3 regions of the Mesorhizobium sp. WSM4837 genome follow, and region 1 is predicted to be linked to each of the others. Evidence: predicted binding sites of a transcription regulator. Region 1 holds the regulator's gene; each other region holds the start of a gene.
What was found. The regulator PhoB, encoded in region 1, activates phosphate uptake and scavenging genes when phosphate is short. The targets are predictions, from matches to a motif close to TGTCATNNANCTGTCAT.
Positions count from the first base shown of each region.

Region 2: phnF (phosphonate metabolism transcriptional regulator PhnF) is a predicted target of PhoB. The motif match lies at 4,756-4,772, and genes of this name have one in related genera.
Region 3: AC0L3D_RS24570 (alkaline phosphatase D family protein) is a predicted target of PhoB. The motif match lies at 3,253-3,269, and genes of this name have one in related genera.

Region 1 is NZ_JBVVQE010000034.1:62,404-69,540, forward strand. It holds gene pstC (phosphate ABC transporter permease subunit PstC) at 1-644, shown strand, start outside; gene pstA (phosphate ABC transporter permease PstA) at 637-2,250, shown strand; gene pstB (phosphate ABC transporter ATP-binding protein PstB) at 2,263-3,078, shown strand; gene phoU (phosphate signaling complex protein PhoU) at 3,114-3,821, shown strand; gene phoB (phosphate regulon transcriptional regulator PhoB) at 3,838-4,527, shown strand; gene AC0L3D_RS20445 (ROK family protein) at 4,797-6,044, opposite strand; gene xylF (D-xylose ABC transporter substrate-binding protein) at 6,310-7,137, shown strand, end outside.
Region 2 is NZ_JBVVQE010000076.1:6,372-13,508, forward strand. It holds gene AC0L3D_RS30410 (DapH/DapD/GlmU-related protein) at 1-97, opposite strand, end outside; gene phnL (phosphonate C-P lyase system protein PhnL) at 94-801, opposite strand; gene phnK (phosphonate C-P lyase system protein PhnK) at 804-1,580, opposite strand; gene AC0L3D_RS30425 (alpha-D-ribose 1-methylphosphonate 5-phosphate C-P-lyase PhnJ) at 1,577-2,488, opposite strand; gene AC0L3D_RS30430 (carbon-phosphorus lyase complex subunit) at 2,485-3,597, opposite strand; gene phnH (phosphonate C-P lyase system protein PhnH) at 3,599-4,210, opposite strand; gene phnG (phosphonate C-P lyase system protein PhnG) at 4,210-4,674, opposite strand; gene phnF (phosphonate metabolism transcriptional regulator PhnF) at 4,798-5,547, shown strand; gene AC0L3D_RS30450 (zinc-binding alcohol dehydrogenase family protein) at 5,556-6,572, opposite strand; gene AC0L3D_RS30455 (ABC transporter permease) at 6,638-7,137, opposite strand, start outside.
Region 3 is NZ_JBVVQE010000048.1:44,901-52,037, reverse strand. It holds gene ppa (inorganic diphosphatase) at 1-209, shown strand, start outside; gene AC0L3D_RS24585 (hypothetical protein) at 458-1,051, opposite strand; gene AC0L3D_RS24580 (TetR/AcrR family transcriptional regulator) at 1,097-1,696, opposite strand; gene AC0L3D_RS24575 (MFS transporter) at 1,779-3,062, shown strand; gene AC0L3D_RS24570 (alkaline phosphatase D family protein) at 3,341-4,909, shown strand; gene AC0L3D_RS24565 (hypothetical protein) at 5,028-5,303, opposite strand; gene typA (translational GTPase TypA) at 5,504-7,137, shown strand, end outside.

The sequences.
Region 1 (7,137 bases):
CGCCTATCGGGCTGATGGCTGCGATCTACCTTTCGGATTACGCCTCCAAAAGCGTCCGCGCGGTCGCAAAGCCGGTTCTGGAAATCCTCGCCGGCATTCCGACCGTCGTCTACGGCTTCTTCGCCGCGCTGACGGTTGCGCCCTACTTCCGCGGTATCGGCGAAAGCCTGGGCCTCAACGTCGCGTCTGAATCCGCGCTCGCCGCAGGCGTGGTCATGGGTATCATGATCATTCCCTTCGTTTCCTCGCTTTCCGACGATGTGATCAACGCCGTTCCGCAATCCCTGAGAGACGGTTCCGCGGGCCTCGGCGCGACCAAGTCGGAAACCATCCGCAAGGTGGTCCTTCCCGCTGCCCTTCCGGGCATCGTTTCGGCGATGCTGCTTGCCGTCAGCCGCGCAATCGGCGAAACGATGATCGTAGTCATGGCGGCGGGGCTGGCGGCAAACCTCACGGCAAATCCGCTCGAAGCGGTCACCACCGTGACCGTGCAGATCGTGACGCTGCTTGTGGGCGACCAGGAGTTCGACAGCGCCAAGACGCTTGCAGCCTTCGCACTCGGCCTGGTGCTGTTCTGCATCACGCTTACCCTCAACATCGTCGCTTTGCGCGTCGTCCAGAAATACCGAGAGCAATATGACTGATGCGATCTCGTCATTCGGCGCCGTCGGACGGCCGGTCAGCGTTCATACCGACGATGCCGCGAAGGCGCGGCTGAAGGGCCGCTACCGCACGGAAAAATGGTTCAAATGGCTTGGCGCTGCAGCTGTCGCGTTGGCCGGCTTGTTCCTTGTGCTGCTCCTGTCGACGATCGTCACGCAGGCGATTCCGGCGCTGCGGCAGAACTATGTGACGCTGCCGATCGATCTTTCAGCGGCCAAGGCCGACCCGGCGAAACTCGATGAAGTGAACTACGACGCCATCGCTCAGGAAGCGCTTACGGCAAAATTTCCGGATGTGAAGAGCCGCCAGGACAAGCGCCTTCTGCGCGGGCTGATTTCCACCGGCACAGGCGTGTTCCTGCGCAAGGATATTGCGGCTGATCCGGGGATGCTCGGAGGAACGGTGGACTATGCGGTTCCACTTGATGATTTTGCCGACCTCTACCTCAAGGGTTTGCTTGCCGACGTCGGTTCGGACGAAGCGATTTCGACAAGCGTCACGCCTTCGGAAACCAGCGGCGACATCGATCTGACCTTCGGCGACGATGCCATGCTGGCGCTGGCGCGCGGCCATGGTGCGACCGAGGGCGAAAACGGCATGTTTACGCTGACGAGCGGCGCGTCGTCGCTGCTGGTCGCGTTCAATGGCGGCACGGTCAAGCTGACCTCGCTGTCGCCTGCGGCCAACGGCACGGTGATCGCAAAGGGCACGGTGATCGAGGCGCTGGACAGCACGGCGCCCGCCGCGAGCGGCCAGGCATTCCTGCGCGTCATCGAGACGCCGGAAGCATCGCGAAAGATTTCGGACAAGGTGATCGTCTGGCTCGACACACTGAAGAGCGCTGGCCTGATCGAAAGCCGGTTCAACTCGATCTTCTTCTTCACCGGCGCAAGCCGCGAGCCGGAATTGGCCGGTGTCTGGGGCGCGGTCGTCGGATCGTTCCTGACCATGATCGTAACCCTCGCCATAGCCTTCCCGATCGGCGTTTCAGCGGCGATCTATCTTGAGGAATTTGCGCCCAAGAACCGGCTGACGACGATGATCGAAGTGAATATCAATAATCTGGCGGCGGTGCCTTCGATCGTCTTCGGCCTGCTTGGACTTGCCGTATTCTTGAATTTCTTCGGCATGCCGCGCTCAGCCCCGTTGGTCGGCGGCATGGTGCTGGCGCTGATGACCCTGCCGATCATCATTATCGCCTCGCGCGCTTCGCTGCGCGCCGTGCCCCCGTCGATCCGCGAGGCGGCGCTTGGCATCGGAGCGTCCAAGGTCCAGACCGTATTCCATCACGTGCTGCCGCTGGCGATGCCGGGCATCATGACCGGCACCATCCTCGGAATGGCGCATGCGCTCGGTGAAACCGCGCCGTTGCTGATGATCGGCATGGTCGCCTTCATCGTCGACATTCCCGGCGGCTTCACCGATCCCGCGACGATCCTGCCGGTGCAGATTTTCATGTGGGCGGATTTCCCGGAAGCGGGGTTCCAGCAGAAGACTTCGGCGGCGATTTTGATTTTGCTGGTGTTTTTGGTCATCATGAATGCCATCGCGGTGATACTGCGCAGGCGCTTCGAGCGGCGCTGGTAAGGAGTAGAGGATATGAACATCATGACGGAAGCCGGCGTCGAGCAGAAACTGAGCAGCGCAACCAACGCCCCTTCGATCAAGATGAAGGGCGAAAAGGTCTCTGTTCACTACGGCGAGAAGCGAGCTCTGTTCGACGTCGATCTCGATGTCCGCGAGCATCAGGTGACGGCGTTGATCGGGCCATCGGGCTGTGGCAAGTCGACGTTCCTGCGTTGCCTGAACCGAATGAACGACACCATCGATATCGCGCGGGTGAGCGGCAAGATCACGCTCGACGGCGAGAACGTCTACGACCCGAAAATCGATGTCGTCGAGTTGCGAGCTCGCGTGGGCATGGTATTCCAGAAGCCGAACCCGTTTCCGAAGTCGATCTACGAAAACGTCGCCTACGGTCCGCGCATCCACGGCCTGGCCAGGAGCAAGGCCGAGTTGGACGGCATCGTCGAATCGAGCCTGAAGAAGGCCGGCCTGTTCAACGAGGTCAAGGATCGCCTGCTCGAGTCGGGTACTGGACTGTCCGGCGGACAGCAGCAGCGCCTGTGCATCGCGCGCGCCATCGCGGTGTCGCCGGAAGTGATCCTGATGGACGAGCCCTGTTCGGCGCTCGATCCGATCGCCACCGCCCGCGTCGAGGAACTGATCGACGAACTGCGCCAGAACTATACGATCGTCATCGTCACCCATTCGATGCAGCAGGCGGCGCGCGTGTCGCAACGCACGGCGATGTTCCATCTCGGCTATCTGGTCGAGGAGGGCGCGACCGACAAGATGTTCACCAACCCCGACGACAAGCGCACCCAGGACTACATCACCGGCCGGTTCGGCTGAGCGGTCCGGCGAATTTCGAACACGAGGACAGCACCATGGGTGAACACACCGTCGCATCTTTCGACGAGGAACTGGAGCACATCGACCGGCTGATCCGCGACATGGACGAGCTCGCCGCCGCAATGGTCGCGGCCTCGATCCGCGCGTTGCTTGCGTCGGACAATGCGATGGCGCAGCGCGTCGTCTCGGATGACGCCATCATGGATGCGCGGCAGCGCGAGCTCGACGACAGCGCGATCACGCTGATCGCCAAGCGGCAGCCGATGGCGCAGGATCTGCGCGCCGTGGTTGGCGCAATCCGCATGGCGGGCGATCTCGAGCGCATCGGCGATCTGGCCAAGAACATTGCCAAGCGGGTCAGCGCAGTCGGGCAGAGCGCGACGCCGCGTAATCTGTCGCACGGTATCGACGCGATGGCGGATCTCGTTCTTGTGCAGCTGCGCGGCGTGGTCGAGCACTATGTGTCGCGCGATGCCGGCGCGTTGAAGGAACTGCGCGCCGACGACCAGAAGATCGACGTGAAATATACGGCGGTTTTTCGCGAACTCCTGACTTACATGATGGAGGATCCGCGCAACATCACCGCCTGCACGCACCTTCTGTTCTGCGCCAAGAATCTCGAGCGTATCGGCGATCATGTCACCAACATTGCCGAAAACGCCTATTTTGTCGTGACCGGGCAGCAATTGCCGGCAGATCGCCCGAAGCTCGACGAAACGACGATGTCGGCGCCGGCGACATGACAGGAGTGACCGGCCGATGATCGCGCCGCGCATCATGGTGGTGGAGGATGAAGAGCCGCTAGGCGTCCTCCTCCGTTACAATCTGGAATCCGAAGGCTATCAGGTCGAGGTGGTGACGCGCGGTGACGAGGCCGAAATCCGGCTGCAGGAAAACGTGCCCGATCTTTTGGTGCTCGACTGGATGGTGCCGGCGGTTTCCGGCATCGAGCTTTGCCGGCGCCTTCGGGTGCGCCCCGAAACCGAGCGGCTGCCGATCATCATGCTGACCGCGCGCGGCGAGGAGAGCGACCGGGTGCGCGGCCTTTCGACCGGAGCCGACGACTATCTGGTCAAGCCGTTCTCGACACCGGAATTCATGGCCAGGGTCAAGGCGCTGCTGCGCCGCGCCAAGCCGGAAGTGCTGTCCAGCGTGCTCAAGGTCGGCGACATCATGCTCGATCGTGAATCGCACCGGGTCTATCGCAAGAAGAGCGAGATCCGGCTCGGGCCGACCGAATTCCGGCTGCTCGAATTCATGATGCGCCACCCGGGCCGGGTCTTCTCGCGCAGTCAGTTGCTCGACAATGTCTGGGGCGAGACGATCTACATCGACGAGCGCACGGTGGACGTCCATGTCGGCCGGTTGCGCAAGGCGGTCAACAATGGTCGCATGCCCGATGTCATCCGCACCATCCGCGGCGCCGGCTATGCGATCAGGGAAGACTAGCTAGGGATGTGCTGATATTCAGGTGATGCCGGCCTGCGAACGGCGGCTTCCTGCGCTTACCTACAGCGCCGCGCGCCCTGTTGGGCACGCAAAGGACGCTGTAGAACTTTGATTTTGCGCACGACCTTTCCGAAATCGATCTCGATTTCGGGGTCATGCGCGGGCTCACGTACCCAAAAGTACGCTCCGCTCCGGTTCTCGGAACCCACCATTCTCGACTCGGCCTGACCTGAATCTCAACACACCCCAAGTCGCGACCCGGGAATCCTTCAAGCCACGTTCTTTCCGACCGAGCCGGCTCGTGCCTGGATGCTCGGCGCGAAAATCTCCTGGTCGACGAAGCTTAGCGCCCGCATGGCGCAGCCTTCGCGGATCAGCGGCAGCTCGTTCGGCTCGGTGTCGAAGGAAATCGAACCCGAATGCTGGCCGCCGGCGGTCTGGGCGATGGCCTCGCGCAGGGCCGGCTCGATCAGGTCGAAGGCGGCAGCGCTGGCGCCGACCATGGCCACCGGCGCCGGATCGATCAGCGCAAACAGGCTGCCGAGCCCGAAGCCGAGCGCCTCGCCGGCCTTGCGGTAGGCTTCGCGCTCCGGTCCGTCCATCTCGCGCGCCCGGGCCGCCAAGGCCCGCATGTCGGCGTCGCTGACATCGGCGACCGGCTCGGCGTTCTCGCTCAACAGCCTTGCGTTGCGCCAGATGGCGTAGTTGCCGGCATAAGCCTCGACGCAGCCGCGCCGCCCGCAGCGGCAAAGCGCGCCGCCCGGCCGATGGATCATGTGGCCGAATTCGCCGCCTGAGGAGTGGGTGCCGGTGAACAGCTCGCCCTTCAGCACCAGCCCCATACCGATGCCGTGCGAGAGCAGGATGGCGATGAAATCGTCGCGGTAGCGATCCGGGTGGCGCCAGCGCAGCGCCACGGCCATCATGTTGCAGTCGTTCTCCATGATGGCCGGGATGCCGAACTCGCGTTCCAGAATGTCGGCGAAGGCGATGTTCGTCTGCGGCGTGATCGGCGACCACAACATGGCGCGCGCGTGGGAATCGGTGATGCCCTGGATCGCCAGCGCGATGCGGGCGACGCTTTGGACATCGAGGTCGGGATCTTCGAGCCGGCGCCGGACGATGGCGACACATTCCTCGATCAGCGCGTCACGCGACATGGTCAGCGTGTCCAGCCGGCGCTGTTCCTCGGCGACCACTTGTCCGGCATAATCGATGACGGCGACCGACAGGAAATTCAGCGACAACACGACGGCCAACACCGCAGCGGCTTGCGGATTGAGGCTGAGGCCGACCTGCGGCCGGCCGCGTTTCAGCGAAACCGTCTCGCTCGCCTTGCTCTCGGCCAGGATGCCTTCCTGGATCAGGTCGGCAGAGATCGCCGATATGGTCGAATGGCTGAGGCCGGTGGTCGCGGCGATCTCGGTCCGCGACGGCTGGCCTGCCCGGCGCACGGCCGAAATCACCATCGCCCGGTTGCGCCGGCGCAGATCGTCATGACGGATTCCCACCGACATTTTTTGTTTCCTCCTCATTGCCGCGGCCGCTCATGAATCGGAAGCCGTCGGTATGTCGGACAAATACTGGCAGAAGCAGAAGGGGCTGTCATTATTTATTCCGAGCCTCGAAAAAAAGCCCGACAGGACGTTAAAATCCATCAGAATTGGTGTTGACAGTGCTTCGGCGTTGGACCAGTATTTTTTCGAGGCTCGAAAAAATAGAGCCTTTGTGCCGGCCTTCGGGCCAGTTGGTCGCGCCCTACGCGGCGCAGGGAGGAATATCATGAAGAGATTCGCAGCCGCCATTCTGGCGGGGGTCGCCATGTCGCTGACGCTCGCGTCGGCCGCGCAGGCCAAGGACAAGGTCATTGGCGTTTCGTGGTCGAACTTCCAGGAAGAGCGTTGGAAGACCGACGAAGCCGCCATGAAGGCGGCGATCGAGGCCGCCGGCGACAAATATATCTCCGCTGACGCACAGTCCAATCCCGGCAAGCAGCTGACCGACGTCGAAAGCCTGATCTCGCAGGGCGCCAACGCGCTGATCATCCTTGCGCAGGATGCCTCGGCCATCGGTCCGGCGGTGCAGAAGGCGCTGGACGAAGGCATTCCGGTCGTCGGCTATGACCGGCTGATCGAGAACAAGGACGTCTTCTATCTGACCTTTGACAACCAGGAAGTCGGCCGCATGCAGGCCCGCGAAGTGTTCAAGGTGGCGCCGGAAGGCAATTACGTCTTCATCAAGGGCTCGGGCGCCGACCCTAATGCCGATTTTCTGTTCGCCGGCTCCATAGAAGTGCTCAAGGATGCCATCGACAGCGGCAAGATCAAGAATGTCGGCGAGGCTTATACGGACGGCTGGCTTCCCGCCAACGCCCAGAAGAACATGGAACAGTTCCTGACCGCCAACGACAACAAGGTCGATGCGGTGGTTGCCGCCAATGACGGCACCGCGGGTGGCGTCGTCGCGGCGCTGACGGCGCAAGGCCTGGCCGGATCCGTCCCGGTTTCGGGCCAGGACGGCGACCATGCCGCGCTGAACCGTATCGCGCTCGGCACACAGACCGTATCGGTGTGGAAAGACGCGCGCGAGCTCGGCAAGAACGCCGCCGAG
Region 2 (7,137 bases), on a different contig from region 1:
GGCAGCGTTCGGCGATCTCGGTCCAGCGGCCGAGCGTCGAGTTGTCGACTTCCGCTGTCTCGTGGACAAGCGGCGTTTCCGACAGTTTTCTGGTCATGCGGCGATTTTCCCGGCGGCAAAAGCGGTCACGTCGATGACGCGGTCGGCCACTGCCTCGCGCACGTCGTGATCGTGGAAGATGCCAAGCAGGGCGACGCCGGCCGCCTTCTTGGCCGCGATCAGCGCAATCACCACGTCGCGGTTGCTGGCGTCGAGCGAAGCGGTCGGCTCGTCAAGCAGCAGGATCGGGTGCTCGGTGATGAAGCCGCGCGCGATGTTGACGCGCTGTTGCTCGCCGCCGGAAAAGGTCGCCGGCGGCAGTGCCCAGAGCCTTTCCGGCAGGTTGAGTTGCGCCAGCAAGGCGCGTGCCTTGCCGCGCGCGACCTCGCGGTCCTCGCCGCGCTCGACCAGCGGTTCGGCGACGACATCCAGCGCCGAGACGCGCGGCACTGTGCGCAGGAACTGGCTGACATAGCCGATCGTGAGCCGGCGCACGGCAAGCACGGTGCGTGGGCTGGCCGTCGCCAGATCGATGAGCCCGTCCTCGTGCTGGACGATGATCTGGCCTGCATCGACGGCATAGTTGCCGTAGAGCATCTTCAGGATCGAGCTCTTGCCGGCGCCGGAGGGGCCGCCGAGCACGGCACATTCGCCGCTCCTGATCGAGAACGACACGCCGGCGACGACCGGCAGTCTGATGCCGTCACGCAGATGCATGGTGAAGCTCTTGGCGACATCGGAGACGACGAGCGGGGTTGCCATGATCACACCTGCAGAATGGAAGAAACGAGAAGCTGGGTGTAGGGCGCGCGGGGATCGTCAAGCACGCGGTCGGTGAGGCCGCTTTCGACGACGCGGCCGTCCTTCATCACCATCATGCGTTGCGACAGCAGACGCGCCACCGCAAGGTCGTGGGTGACGACGATCGCCGCCAGGCCGAGATCGGTGACCAGGCCGCGCAACAGGTCGAGCAGGCGCGCCTGCACCGAGACGTCGAGGCCGCCGGTCGGCTCGTCCATGAACACCAGTCGCGGCCCGGTGACGAGGTTGCGGGCGATCTGCAGGCGCTGGCGCATGCCGCCGGAAAAGGCGCGCGGTTCGTCGTCGATGCGGTCCTCGTCGATCTCGACGCGCGACAGCCAGTCGACGGCGGTGGCGCGGATTTTTCCGTAGTGGCGGTCGCCGACCGCCATCAGCCGCTCGCCGACATTGGCCCCGGCCGACACCGTCATGCGCAGCCCGTCGGCCGGGTTCTGGTGAACAAAACCCCAGTCGGTGCGCATCAGGAAGCGGCGCTCGGCCTCGCTCATGCGGTAAAGCTCGCGGAACTGGCCGTCGCGCATGCGGTAGCTGGCGGTGCCGGAGCTCGGCAACAATCTGGTCGACAGGCAGTTGAGCAGCGTCGTCTTGCCGGATCCGGATTCGCCGACCACTGCCAGCACCTCGCCCGGCCACAGGTCGAAGCTGACGTTCTCGCAACCTATGCGCGAACCGTAGAACTTGGACAGCGCGGAGACGCGCAGCAGCGGCTCGTCGCTCATTGCGCCGGCTCCGTTTTTTCCAGGGCAGGAGGGGTCTCGGGCGCAAGGTGGCCGCGATGGCCTTGCTCGCGCCGCTTCTCGCAATGGTCGGTATCGGAGCAGACGAACATGTGGCCGCCATGGTCGTCGAGGATGACCTCATCGAGATAGACGTTTTCGGCCGCGCACAGTGCGCAGGGCTGGTCGAAGGTCTGCACCTCGAACGGATGGTCCTCGAAGTCGAGGCTGACGACGTCGGTGAAAGGCGGCAGCGCATAGATGCGCTTTTCGCGGCCGGCACCAAACAGTTGCAGGGCCGGCGAACGGTGCATTTTCGGGTTATCGAACTTCGGCGTCGGCGACGGGTCCATCACATAGCGACCCTCGACCTTGACCGGGTAGGCATAGGTGGTGGCGATGCGGCCGTGCCTGGCGATGTCTTCGTAGAGTTTTACATGCATGAGGCCGTATTCCTCCAGCGCATGCATTTTGCGCGTTTCCGTCTCGCGCGGCTCGAGGAAGCGCAGCGGCTCGGGAATCGGCACCTGATAGACCAGCACCTGGCCTGCGGTCAGCGGGTGCTCGGGGATGCGGTGGCGGGTCTGGATGATGGTCGCCTTCGCCGTGTCGGTGGTGACGGCGACATTTGCGACCTTCTTGAAGAAGGCGCGGATCGAAACCGCATTGGTGGTATCGTCGGCGCCCTGATCGATGACCTTCAGCACATCGTCCGGGCCGATGATCGAAGCGGTAACCTGGACGCCGCCGGTGCCCCAGCCATAGGGCATCGGCATTTCCCGTGAGGCGAACGGCACCTGATAGCCGGGAATGGCGATGCCCTTGAGGATCGCGCGGCGGATCATCCGCTTGGTCTGCTCGTCGAGATAGGCGAAGTTGTAGGTTGCGATATCGGTCGGTTGTGCGGTCATTCCGCGGCCTCCCTTTTTTCTTCGACCTTGCCGGCATTCTCGCGCGCGTCGTGCTCGGCGCGCATGCGGCGCACCAGGTCGAGCTCGGCCTGGAAGTCGACATAGTGCGGCAGCTTCAGATGCTCGACGAAGCCGGTCGCCTGGACATTGTCGGAATGCGAGATGACGAATTCCTCGTCCTGGGCAGCGGCGACGACATCTTCGCCGAGTTCGGTTGCGCGAAGCGCGCGGTCGCAGAGCGCCATGGCCATCGCCTTGCGCTCGCTCTGGCCGAAGACGAGGCCGTAGCCGCGGGTGAATTGCGGCGGCGCCTTGGCCGAGCCCTTGAACTGGTTGACCATCTGGCACTCGGTGACACGCGCAGTACCGAGCGGTACGGCGAAAGGCAGCTCCGGCACGTCGAGTTCCAGCTCGACCTCGCCGATGCGAACCTCACCGACGAACGGATGGTTGCGGGCATAGCCGCGCTGGGTGGAGTAGCCGAGCGCCAGCAAAAAACCCTCGTCGCCGCGTGACAGCGCCTGCAGGCGGATGTCGCGCGCCATCGGGAACTCCAGCGGCTCGCGGGTGATGTCGCCCGGGATATGGTCCTGCGGCATGTCGCCATCGGGCTCGATCAGGCCTTCGCGGGCGAGGATGGCGGAGACACGCGGCATGGCGTCCGCGTCGCTGGCACGCTGCAGCGGCTCGGCGACGTCGCCACCGGCGGCAAGCTCGGGATCGAGCAGCCGGTGGGTGTAGTCGAAGGTCGGGCCGAGAAGCTGGCCGCCGGGAAGATCCTTGTAGGTCGCCGACACGCGCCGCTCGACCAGCATCGCGCCGGTGTCGATCGCCCTGGTGTAGCCGAAGCGCGGCAGCGTGGTGCGATAGGCGCGAACCAGGAAGATCGCCTCTATCATGTCGCCGCGCGCCTGAACGATGGCCAGCGCCGCCAATTCACGGTCGTAGAGCGAACCTTCGCTCATCACCCGGTCGACGCCGAGCGCCAGCTGCTCGACGATCTGGTCGAGGCGCAGCGCCGGCACGGAACGGTCGCCGCGGCGGCGATCGGCGAGCAGGGCGTGGGCGTTGGCAATAGCCGCTTCACCGCCTTTTACCGCGACATACATATCACGCCTCCATCGTCTTGATGCACGTCGTGCGCGGCAGGCACGCAACGCCTTCCGGGGTGGCAAGGATAATGTCGACACCACGGGGAAAACGCTGATTGTTCTGCTTCCATTGTTCGACGAAGTGGCGCGGCATCTGCGCCGGAGCGATTGTCGCGGTAGTTTCGATGCCAGGACCTTCGAGCAGCAGCGGGGCGCCTGAGACAAGATCGCTGACCTGCAGGATCAGCGTCGTCGAGCGGTCGGGATAGTCCTGGGTGCCTTGTGAAAAGCCGTCGAGCGCCATCATCTCGGCCGGCGTGGCGATCAGCGCGAAATGCGCATCGGCTGGCGTGTGGGCCAGTGGCGCGCCGGTGTGGAAGCCGAGCCAGGATTTTATCGCTGCCGGGGCCTGCAAAACGAGGTCGAGCCAGAGCGGCGTGTCGTTGTCGCACAGCGCCAGCGCGATGGCGCCTGCGGTGGCCGACAGCGGCGCCGGCGGGCGGGCAAAGACCGGCAGAGGCTGCAGGGTGCCCGGCCGCGCCATTGCGTCCATCACGGCGCGGAACACCGTCTGGGCGTCGAACACCGGATCGGCAAAGCCGCCCTCGATCGCCTGGGTTGCGATGTCCATCAGTCTTCTCCGCGCACCATGGTGAAGAAATCGACCTTCGTTGCCGCCGTCTCGGCGCGCCGCCGCTCACGTCCGCTGGCCAGTGCGGCCTGCAGCGGCGCAATGAGCTTGCTCTCGACCTCGTTGCGGCGGGTGGGATCCTGCCAGAGCGCGTCGGCGATCGCCGCCAGTTTTGCTTTCTGCTTGTCACGGCCGAGCGCGTAGCAGTGGCCGACTTCTCCCGAGGCAAGCCGCACCGTCGCGCGGGTGACCGTCGCCTCGCCGACGTTGAACGGCGCGCCGCCGCCGCCGATGCGGCCACGCACGGTGACCAGGCCGGTTTCGGGGCCGCGCAGGAGTTCTGCTTCCGAAGGCAGGCCGGCTTCGTTCCAAAGGCGGACGATATCGTCGCCGGTCGATTGCGCCAGTGTCGCCATGACCGCCTTGCGCTCAAGCTGCTGATCGCGCGCTTCCTGACCTCGCATGGTTGACATTCCCTTGCATCGAAAATTCGTCTATTGATATAGACAATTATACAAATTATATCTATTTTCTAAAGCGTGTCCATGACGGACGGATGACAGCGCGAAAAAGATCGGGGCAAAGAAATGATCGGTCAGCAGATGGCCAGCAGCTTGGAGCGGCGCAGCGGCGTCTCGCTGTGGCGGCAGATCGCCGACCAGATCCTGCATTCGATCGCCGTCGGCGACTTTGCCGAGAATGCTGCATTGCCACCGGAAGTTGCGCTGGCCGAGCGCTATGGCGTCAACCGCCATACGGTGCGCAGCGCCATCGCCGCACTGGTGCAGGATGGCGTGCTCAGGGCCGAACAGGGGCGCGGCACCTTCGTGCTGTCGCGCAAGCGCCTGTCCTATCCGATCGGCGCCCGCACCCGTTTTTCGGAGGGCTTGCAAGGGCAGGCGTCGGAGCGCCGCAGCGTGCTGCTCGAATCGGCGGTCGAGCCGGCCAGCCGGCGCGTCGCCGAAGGGCTGGGGCTTGCCAGGGGTTCGACTGTCATACGCCTCGAGACACGCGGCGAAGCCGATGGGCAACCGGTCTCGCGTGCGACCGGCTGGTTCGACGCGGCTCGCTTCGCCGGCATCGATGCCGCCATGGCCGAAACCGGATCGGTGACCGCCTCATTCCGGGGTTTCGGCATCGGTGACTATCTCAGACAATCGACGGTGTTGTCGGCCCGCCACGCGGACGCCGCCGACCTTGCCGATCTTAATCTGCAGCCCGGCGCTATCGTGCTGGTCACGGTCGCCGTCAACGTCACGCCGGACGGCCAGCCGATCCAGTTTGCCGAAACCCGGTTTCCGGCTGAGCGGGTCGAGCTCAAGATATCGGCGCTTTAAAGTCCGGTTCATCCGACCTGGATGACGGCCTTGATCAGGCCGGATTTCTCATGCGCCCAGCGGGCGAGGTCGCGCGGCGTGTCGCCAAGCGTCGTGCGATGGGTGACGAGCTTTGCCAGCGGCACAGCACCATCGCGGATCGAGGCGGCGACATGGTCGAAGTCGACGCGCAGAGCGTTGCGGCTGCCGATCAGCGTCATCTCGCGCTTGTGGAATTCAGGATCGGAAAAGACGATGTCGTCCTTGACGACGCTGACCAGGACCAGCGTCCCGCCATGCGCGACATGGGCGAAGGCTGACTGGACGGACTGGGTGTTGCCGGTGGCATCGAAGACCGCGTCAAAACCTTCGCCGTTGGTCGCCTCGCGAACTAGATCGGTCGCAGACTGCCGTGATGCGTCGAGGGTGGCGAAGCCGAGTTCGCTTGCGGCGAAGCCAAGCCTTTCCGCGCTCATGTCGAGCAGCGTCACGTCGAGACCGGCGATGCGGGCAAACAGCGCCGTGCCGAGGCCGATCGGCCCGGCACCGATGACCAGCGTGCGCGCGCCGGGATCAGCCAGCGAGCGCCGCACGGCATGCGCCCCGATCGCCAGGAATTCGACGGCGGCGGCATCGGCCAGCGACAGGCCGTTGGCCGGATAAAGATTTTGCGCCGGCACCAGGATCCGTTCGCACATGGCGCCGTCGCGGTGGACGCCGAGCACCTCGATCCTGACGCAGCAATTCGGCTTGCCTAGGCGGCAGGCGCTGCATTTGCCGCAAGCGAGATACGGGTTGATGATCACCGGCTCGCCCACCGGCAGGTCGACGCCTTCGCCGGCCTCGATCACGGTGCCGGAGACCTCGTGACCCATGATGCGGGGATAGGCGAGGAACGGATGCTTGCCCTCGAAGATGTGATAGTCGGTGCCGCAGATGCCGACATGACTGACCGCGACCAGCGCCCAGCCCGGCGGTGGTGTGCCCGGCGCCAGGCGGTCTTCCACAACAAGATCGCCGGGCGAACGGCAGATGACGGCTTTCATGCTTTGATCCAGTCGGTTCATGGCACCGCCGGCCCGATCGCCGGGCCGGCGGTTGTTAAGATGGTCTACTTGCCGCGGCGGCGCAGGCCGTCGAAATAGACGATGACGATGATCAGCACGCCGGTAATGATGCGCTGCCAGAAGGCATTGACGTTCAAGAGATTGGCGCCGTTGTTGATAGTGGCGAGGATGAAGGCGCCGAGCAGCGGTCCGTGCACCGAGCCGACGGCGCCGAACAGCGAAGTGCCGCCGATCACCGACGAGGCGATCGCCTGCAACTCCCAGCCCTCGGCCTGCGTCGGATTGCCGATGCCGATGCGCGAGGCAAGCAGCACGCCGACAAAAGCCGCGCAGAGGCCAGACAGCGTATAGGCCATGTAGATGGTGCGCTGGACGTTGACGCCGGACAGACGCGAGGCCTCGGCGTTGGAGCCGACCGAGAACAGATACCGGCCCCAGCGGCTGTGATGCAGGAAGATGTAGGCGGGGATGCCGACCAGGATCACCATCCAGAACAGATTGGGGACGCCGAGAAACGAACTGCGCGAAAACAGCTGGAAGGCGT
Region 3 (7,137 bases), on a different contig from region 1:
TGCCTTCGCCCAAGCTGACGCTGCGCTACGAGAACGTCACCGAATACACGCACCTGCCCGACATCACCCGCCAGCAGGTGCAGCACTTCTTCGAGCACTACAAGGATCTCGAACCCGGCAAATGGGTCAAGATCGAGGGCTGGCACGATGCCGCCTACGCCAAGAAGATGATCGTCGAGGCGATCGAACGGGCCAAGGCAAGCAAGTAGTAGCCGAACGCCTGAAGTTGCGAGCAAACTGCTGGCGTAGCGCCGCCCCTCATCCGCCTGCCGGCACCTTCTCCCCGTGAACGGGGAGAAGCCCGCTGACCTCGACCTTGGCGCCCATTCAGCAACGGTGGTAATTGGCGAAACCATTGATGGCTGCGTCTTTCTCCCCGTCACTATACGGGGAGAAATGCCCGGCAGGGCAATGAGGGGCAGCGCTGACCGACGTTACTTTTCAATGCGACGCGCTCCTAATTGTCGACGCGGCCGAAAGCGGGCGCGTTGCCGATAACCACGCGCTTGTCCTTGCCGCAGGCAAAGGTCCGCGCCTTCTCGTCGGCGAGCTTGCGTGCCTGGTCGTTCGCGCCGGGGTTGCCGGTGGCCAGCACCAGGCCGACGGTGCAGCCTTCATAGGTCTCCGGCTGGGCGACCTTGGCGACGATCAGCACGTCGGTCGGCTTGTTCTCCACCTCGGGATTGCTGATCGAGCGCCGATGGATGACCGCAAACGGGACGGCGCGATCGCCGTTCGTCTCGATGCGCCACTCGAGTTTGGATGCGGCCGTGTTGAAGGCGACAAAACTTTCCCAGACTGCGGTCATGTCGCTGGGCGGAAAACCATAAAACAGCGATTCGCGGGCGTCGTCGTAGGCGATCAGCACCGGGTAGCCGCGATAGCCCGAACAGGCGAGACTGGCCCAGTCGCCGTCGCCTTCCTCCGCTTGCGCGTAGGTCACGCAGTCCTTCTTCCAGTCGAGATCGGTGTAGGCGCTGGAAATGTCGCCGGCCCGGGCAGGCTGGCAGAGGCCGGCGAGGGCAAGCGGGATCAGCAAAAGAGCACGCATCGCGGGCAACTCCGTTTCGGGGCTGCCGCACGGTATCGTTAATCGCTATTTCTTCAAGCTCGCTTCGATCAGCAGGTCGGCGTTGCGGGCCACGGACTTCGCCGGTCCGCCGGCCCCGAACAGTTGGCCACTGATATAGGCGCCTTCGATCAGAAGCAGCAGCCCGTCGCCCAGCGTCTCGGCGTCGCCGGCACCCATCGCCGCCGCCATGGCGCGCAGGCGTCGGCGCAATTCCTGCTTGTTGGCCTCACTCACCACCCGGGCCGGGTGGCCACGTTCGGGATATTCGACGGCCGCATTGGTCATGCCGCAGCCGCGATAGTCGGGCTTTTGCGTGCGCTTGCCGATGCGGGTCAGGAAGGCGGCGATCTGCGTGCGCGGATTGCCGGGATGGGCAGCCACCGCCGCGTCGAAGCGGGCCCAGAACTCGAGGTCGTATTGCCGCAGATAGGACGCGGCCAATTCGTCCTTGGAGGGAAAGCTGCGATAGAGGCTGGGCTTGGTGACGCCAGCGCGTCGCACGATCTCGTCGACGCCGATCGCCCTGATGCCTTGCCGGTAGAACAGGTCGCGGGCAACGCGAAGGATTTTTTCGCCCGCGCGGGGCCGTTCATCCGCTTTGATCGCTGGTTCAATGCTTTTCATTCTTGGACGTGCCGTTGCCTGCTTGACAATGTTACCGATCGGTACGTATGCTCCCATGCGTTGCAACGTACCGGTCAGTAACATGATAGCTCGATCCCGCCCGTTTGGCCAGCGCTATGCTTTCGTCGTGGTCGCCGTCATTTTCCTGTGCCTGCTGATCGCGGCGGGCCTGCGGTCGGCGCCGGCCGTCATGATGCTGCCGCTGGAGGAGAGTTTCGGCTGGCGGCGCGATGTCGTCTCGCTCGCCGCGGCCATCGGCATCTTCCTCTACGGCCTGACCGGGCCGTTTGCCGCGGCACTGATGGAACGGATCGGGCTGCGCCGCACGCTGCTGGCGGCGCTGGTGCTGATGTCGGGCTCGACGGCGCTCAGCCTGTTGATGACCCAGCCCTGGCACCTGCTTCTCACCTGGGGCGTATTCTCCGGCGTCGGTTCCGGCGCGGTCGCCACGGTGCTCGGCGCCACCATCGTCAATCGCTGGTTCAAGACCAATCGCGGCCTGGTGATGGGGCTGATGTCGGCCTCGGCCGCCACCGGCCTGCTGGTGTTCCTGCCATTGCTCGCCGCGCTCGCCCAGTCGGGCGGCTGGAAGCCTGTCGCCATCGCCATTGCGGTCGCCACCGCCTGCCTGGTGCCGCTGGTCTGGCTGCTGGTGCCGGAACGGCCGTCGGCGATCGGCATGGTGCGCTACGGCGCGGACGTCGACGACGTGCCGCCGGTTGCGCCGGCCTCGCAGGGCAATTTCCTCACCCACACGCTCAGCACGCTGCGTTGTGCCGCCGGCACGCGGGTGTTCTGGTATCTGTTCGCCACTTTCTTCATCTGTGGCTTCACCACCAACGGACTGGTCGGAACGCACCTGATCGCGTTTTGCGGCGACATGGGCATCGGCCAGGTGCAAGCCGCCGGCCTGCTGTCGCTGATGGGCATCTTCGACCTGATCGGCACGACGCTGTCGGGCTGGCTCACCGACCGTTTCGACCCGCGCAAGCTGCTCGGCGTCTATTATGGCATCCGCGGCCTGTCGCTGATCTATCTGCCTTATTCCGGCTTTTCGTCGACCAGCCTGATCATCTTCGCCGTGCTCTACGGATTGGACTGGATCGCCACCGTGCCGCCGACGCTCAGGCTGTCGAACGAGGCGTTCGGCGACCGCAGCGGGCCGATCGTCTTCGGCTGGATCGTCGCCGGCCATCAGGTGGGTGCAGCGGCGGCCGCCTTCTTCGGCGGCACCATGCGTGAATTGCAGGGCAATTACGAACTTGCCTTCCTCATCGCCGGCATGACGGCAATAGCCGCAGCCTGCATCTCGCTGTTGATCAACACCAGCCGTCCGGCCTTCGAGCCGAACCCGCAGGCGGCTTGAGCTATAACGGCCGAGCGCTAATCTCCCCCCTTGAGGGGGAGATGGCCGCGGAGCGGCAGAGGGGGTCGGTCCGACCGGGCTCGGCCCCTTATCGCAGACGCAGGAGGTCGGCGCTCCACGCGACACGACCCCCTCTGTCGCCTTCGGCGACATCTCCCCCTCGAGGGGGGAGATTAGCCAGCCTGTTGATCGTCAGAAAACCTTCATGGTTTCGAGATGTGCGTGAAACATTGAGGCTGGACCTTGGCGGCGACGTTTAAGCCATCCAGGAGACAGCCATGAACAAGATTTCGCGCCGCGCTTTTGTCACGTCGGCGAGCGCCGCCGGCCTCGTCGGCGTATCGGGCCTCGCGCTTCCCTATTATTCGCGCGCCAATCAGCGGCCCGCCTTCACCCATGGCATCCAGTCGGGCGATGTCGACGCAACCAGCGGCGTGGTGTGGACGCGGACCGACCGCCCTTCGCGCGTCATGTTCGAGGTCTCGTCGACGGAGAATTTCGCCAATCCCTTGCGCCTTGCGCCGCTCGATACGTCGCCGGCCAGCGATTACACGGTAAAGCGGCTGCTCACCGACCTCACCTCCGACCAGGACATCTTCTACCGCATGGTCGCGGCCGATCTTGCCGACATCAACGCCGTCTCCGAGCCGATCGTCGGCCGCTTCCGCACGGCGCCGGCCTCGAAACGCGACATCCGCTTCGCCTGGTCGGGCGATACCGCCGGCCAGGGCTGGGGCATCGACGACACCGGCATGAAGACCTATGCCACGATCGGCAAGCATACGCCCGACTTCTTCCTGCATTCCGGCGACACCATCTATGCCGACGGCCCGATGAAGGACGAGGTCGAGCTGCCCGGCGGCAGCAAGTGGAAGAACAAGGTCCTCATCGACGAAAAGCGCAAGGTTGCCGAGACGCTGGACGAGTACCGCGGCCAGTGGAAGTACAACATGATGGATAAGAACGTGCTGGGGCTCAACGCCATCTGCCCGACCTTCTACCAGTGGGACGACCACGAGGTGGTCAACAACTGGTCGGATTCGAAGAACCTGAGCGCCGACGACCGCTACTCGGAAAAAAACATCCATGTGATGGCGGCACGCGCGGCACGCGCCTTCCACGAGATGACGACGATCCGCTACGAGCCGTCGGAACCGGGCCGCGTCTATCGCAAGATCGCCTACGGGCCGCTGCTCGACGTCTTCTTCCTCGACATGCGCTCCTATCGCGGCGCCAACGGTCCTGGCATGCAGGATACGGTGACGCCGCAATCGCGCATCCTGGGCGAACAGCAGATGAAGTGGCTGAAGCGCGAACTGGCAAACTCCAACGCGACCTGGAAAATCATCGCCGCCGACATGCCGCTCGGCCTCGTCGTCTGGAACGACGCCACCAACAAGGCCGGCGCCGAGGCCGTCAGCAATGGCGACAATGGCCTGGCCAAGGGCCGCGAATTGGAAATTGCCGACCTCCTTCGCTACATAAAGAATGCCGGCATCACCAACACCGTCTGGCTGACCGCCGACGTGCACTACACGGCGGCGCATTACTACAATCCCGACAAGGCGCAGTTCCAGGACTTCAATCCGTTCTGGGAATTCGTCTCGGGTCCGCTCCATGCCGGCACCTATGGACCCAATGATTTCGACATGACCTTCGGCCCGGAGCTGAAATTCATCAAGGCGCCAACCGCCGAGCAGGGGCAGAACCTGCCACCCTCGGCCGGCCTGCAGTTCTTCGGCCTCGTCGACATCGATGGCGCCACTGAACAGATGACGGTGCGGCTGATGGATCGCGACGACAATGAACTCTACAAGGTCACGCTCGACCCGGTGCATTCGGCGTGAGGGGACTGGCGCCTGTTCACCCTCCCCTTGCGGGGAGGATCGGCGAGGCGGCTTCGCAAAGCGAAGCTCCGCTTCGCGGATCGACCCTCCCCACAAGGGGGAGGGTAAGGCGCGGTCGTCAGTCTGGATAGCAAACGGTCGGAATATTGGGCCAAACAGCGCTGTCGCAGTTGGCGGCCTCCTGCCTTTGCTTGAAGGCGGCGCTGACCGGCCCGGTCACCACCGGGTCGACGCCATCGGGAGCGTCGGCAAACAACTGCTCCGCCGTTCGGGTGTCGGACGGCAGGGCAGGCTCCGTCGACGTCGCGGCCGACTGTGCCACGCCTGCCGCAAGCAGGACGGCGAGGGCAGCCCATGCAAGGATTGGCCGGTATCTGATGCCCGTTTTGCTCATGAAATTTGAACTGTCCCGACCGTGAAAGGTTCCGCTTTGGTTAATAATTCAATTTCACACCAAGACGCTTAAGATTTGGTGACCATCTATTTGGTGGCACGCCTCCTCTTTCGCAATTGCGAAAAACCCTGTATGAGCCGCCCAACCGAAAGAGGCAGCGCCTTTTGGCCTGCTGCCTGCAACGCTCCCGAGACCACAACATGAAAATTCGTAATATCGCGATCATCGCGCACGTCGACCATGGGAAAACCACCCTCGTCGACCAGCTCCTGAAACAGTCCGGCTCATTCCGCGACAACCAGCGCGTTGCCGAACGCGCCATGGATTCGAACGACCTCGAAAAGGAACGCGGCATCACCATCCTGGCCAAGGCGACCTCGGTCGACTGGAAGGACACCCGCATCAACATCGTCGACACCCCCGGCCACGCCGATTTCGGCGGTGAAGTCGAGCGCATCCTGTCGATGGTGGATTCGGCGATCGTGCTGGTCGACGCCGCCGAAGGGCCGATGCCGCAGACAAAATTCGTCGTCGGCAAGGCGCTCAAGGTCGGATTGAAGCCGATCGTCGTCATCAACAAGATCGACCGGCCGGACGCCCGCCACGTCGAGGTGGTCAACGAAGTGTTCGACCTGTTTGCAGCGCTCGACGCCACCGACGAGCAACTCGACTTCCCGATCCTTTACGGCTCGGGCCGCGACGGCTGGGTGTCGGAAAACCCCGAAGGTCCGAAGGACCAAGGCCTGGCGCCGCTGTTCGACCTCGTCATCAAGCACGTGCCGGCGCCGACCGTCCACCCCGGCCCGTTCCGGATGATCGGCACCATCCTGGAAGCCAATCCGTTCCTTGGCCGCATCATCACCGGCCGCATCGAATCCGGCACGCTGAAATCCAACCAGGCGGTCAAGGTGCTGCATCATGACGGCACCCAGGTCGAAACCGGCCGTATCTCGAAGATCCTGGCTTTCCGCGGGCTCGAGCGCCAGCCGATCGACGAGGCGCAGGCGGGTGACATCGTCGCCATCGCCGGCCTGTCGAAGGGCACCGTCGCCGACACGTTCTGCGACCTGTCGGTGACCGAGCCGCTGCATGCGCAGCCGATCGATCCGCCGACCGTGACGATGTCGTTCCTCGTCAACGATAGCCCGCTGGCCGGCACCGAGGGCGACAAGGTGACCAGCCGCGTCATTCGCGACCGCCTGCTGCGCGAGGCCGAAGGCAATGTCGCGCTGAAAATCGAGGAATCGCCTGACAAGGATTCGTTTTTCGTCTCCGGCCGCGGCGAATTGCAGCTTGCCGTGCTGATCGAGACGATGCGCCGCGAAGGGTTCGAGATTGCCGTGTCGCGGCCGCGCGTCGTCATGCAGAAGGGCGAGAACGGCGAGTTGCTCGAGCCGGTCGAGGAAGTCGTCATCGACGTCGACGAGGAGCATGCCGGCGTCGTCGTGCAAAAAATGTCGGAGCGCAAGGCCGAGATGGTCGAATTGCGCCCGTCAGGCGGCAACCGCCAGCGCATCGTCTTCCACGCGCCGACGCGCGGCCTGATCGGCTACCAGTCGGAACTGCTGACCGACACCCGCGGCACCGCCGTCATGAACCGGCTGTTCCATGCCTACGAGCCTTACAAGGGTGAGCTGCCGGGCCGCACCAACGGCGTGCTGATCTCCAACGAGCAGGGCGAGTCGGTGGCCTATGCGATGTGGAACCTGGAAGACCGCGGCCCGATGGTCATCGATCCGGGCGTCAAGGTCTATCAGGGCATGATCATCGGCATCCATTCACGCGACAACGACCTCGAAGTGAACGTGCTGAAGGGCAAGAAGCTGACCAACAT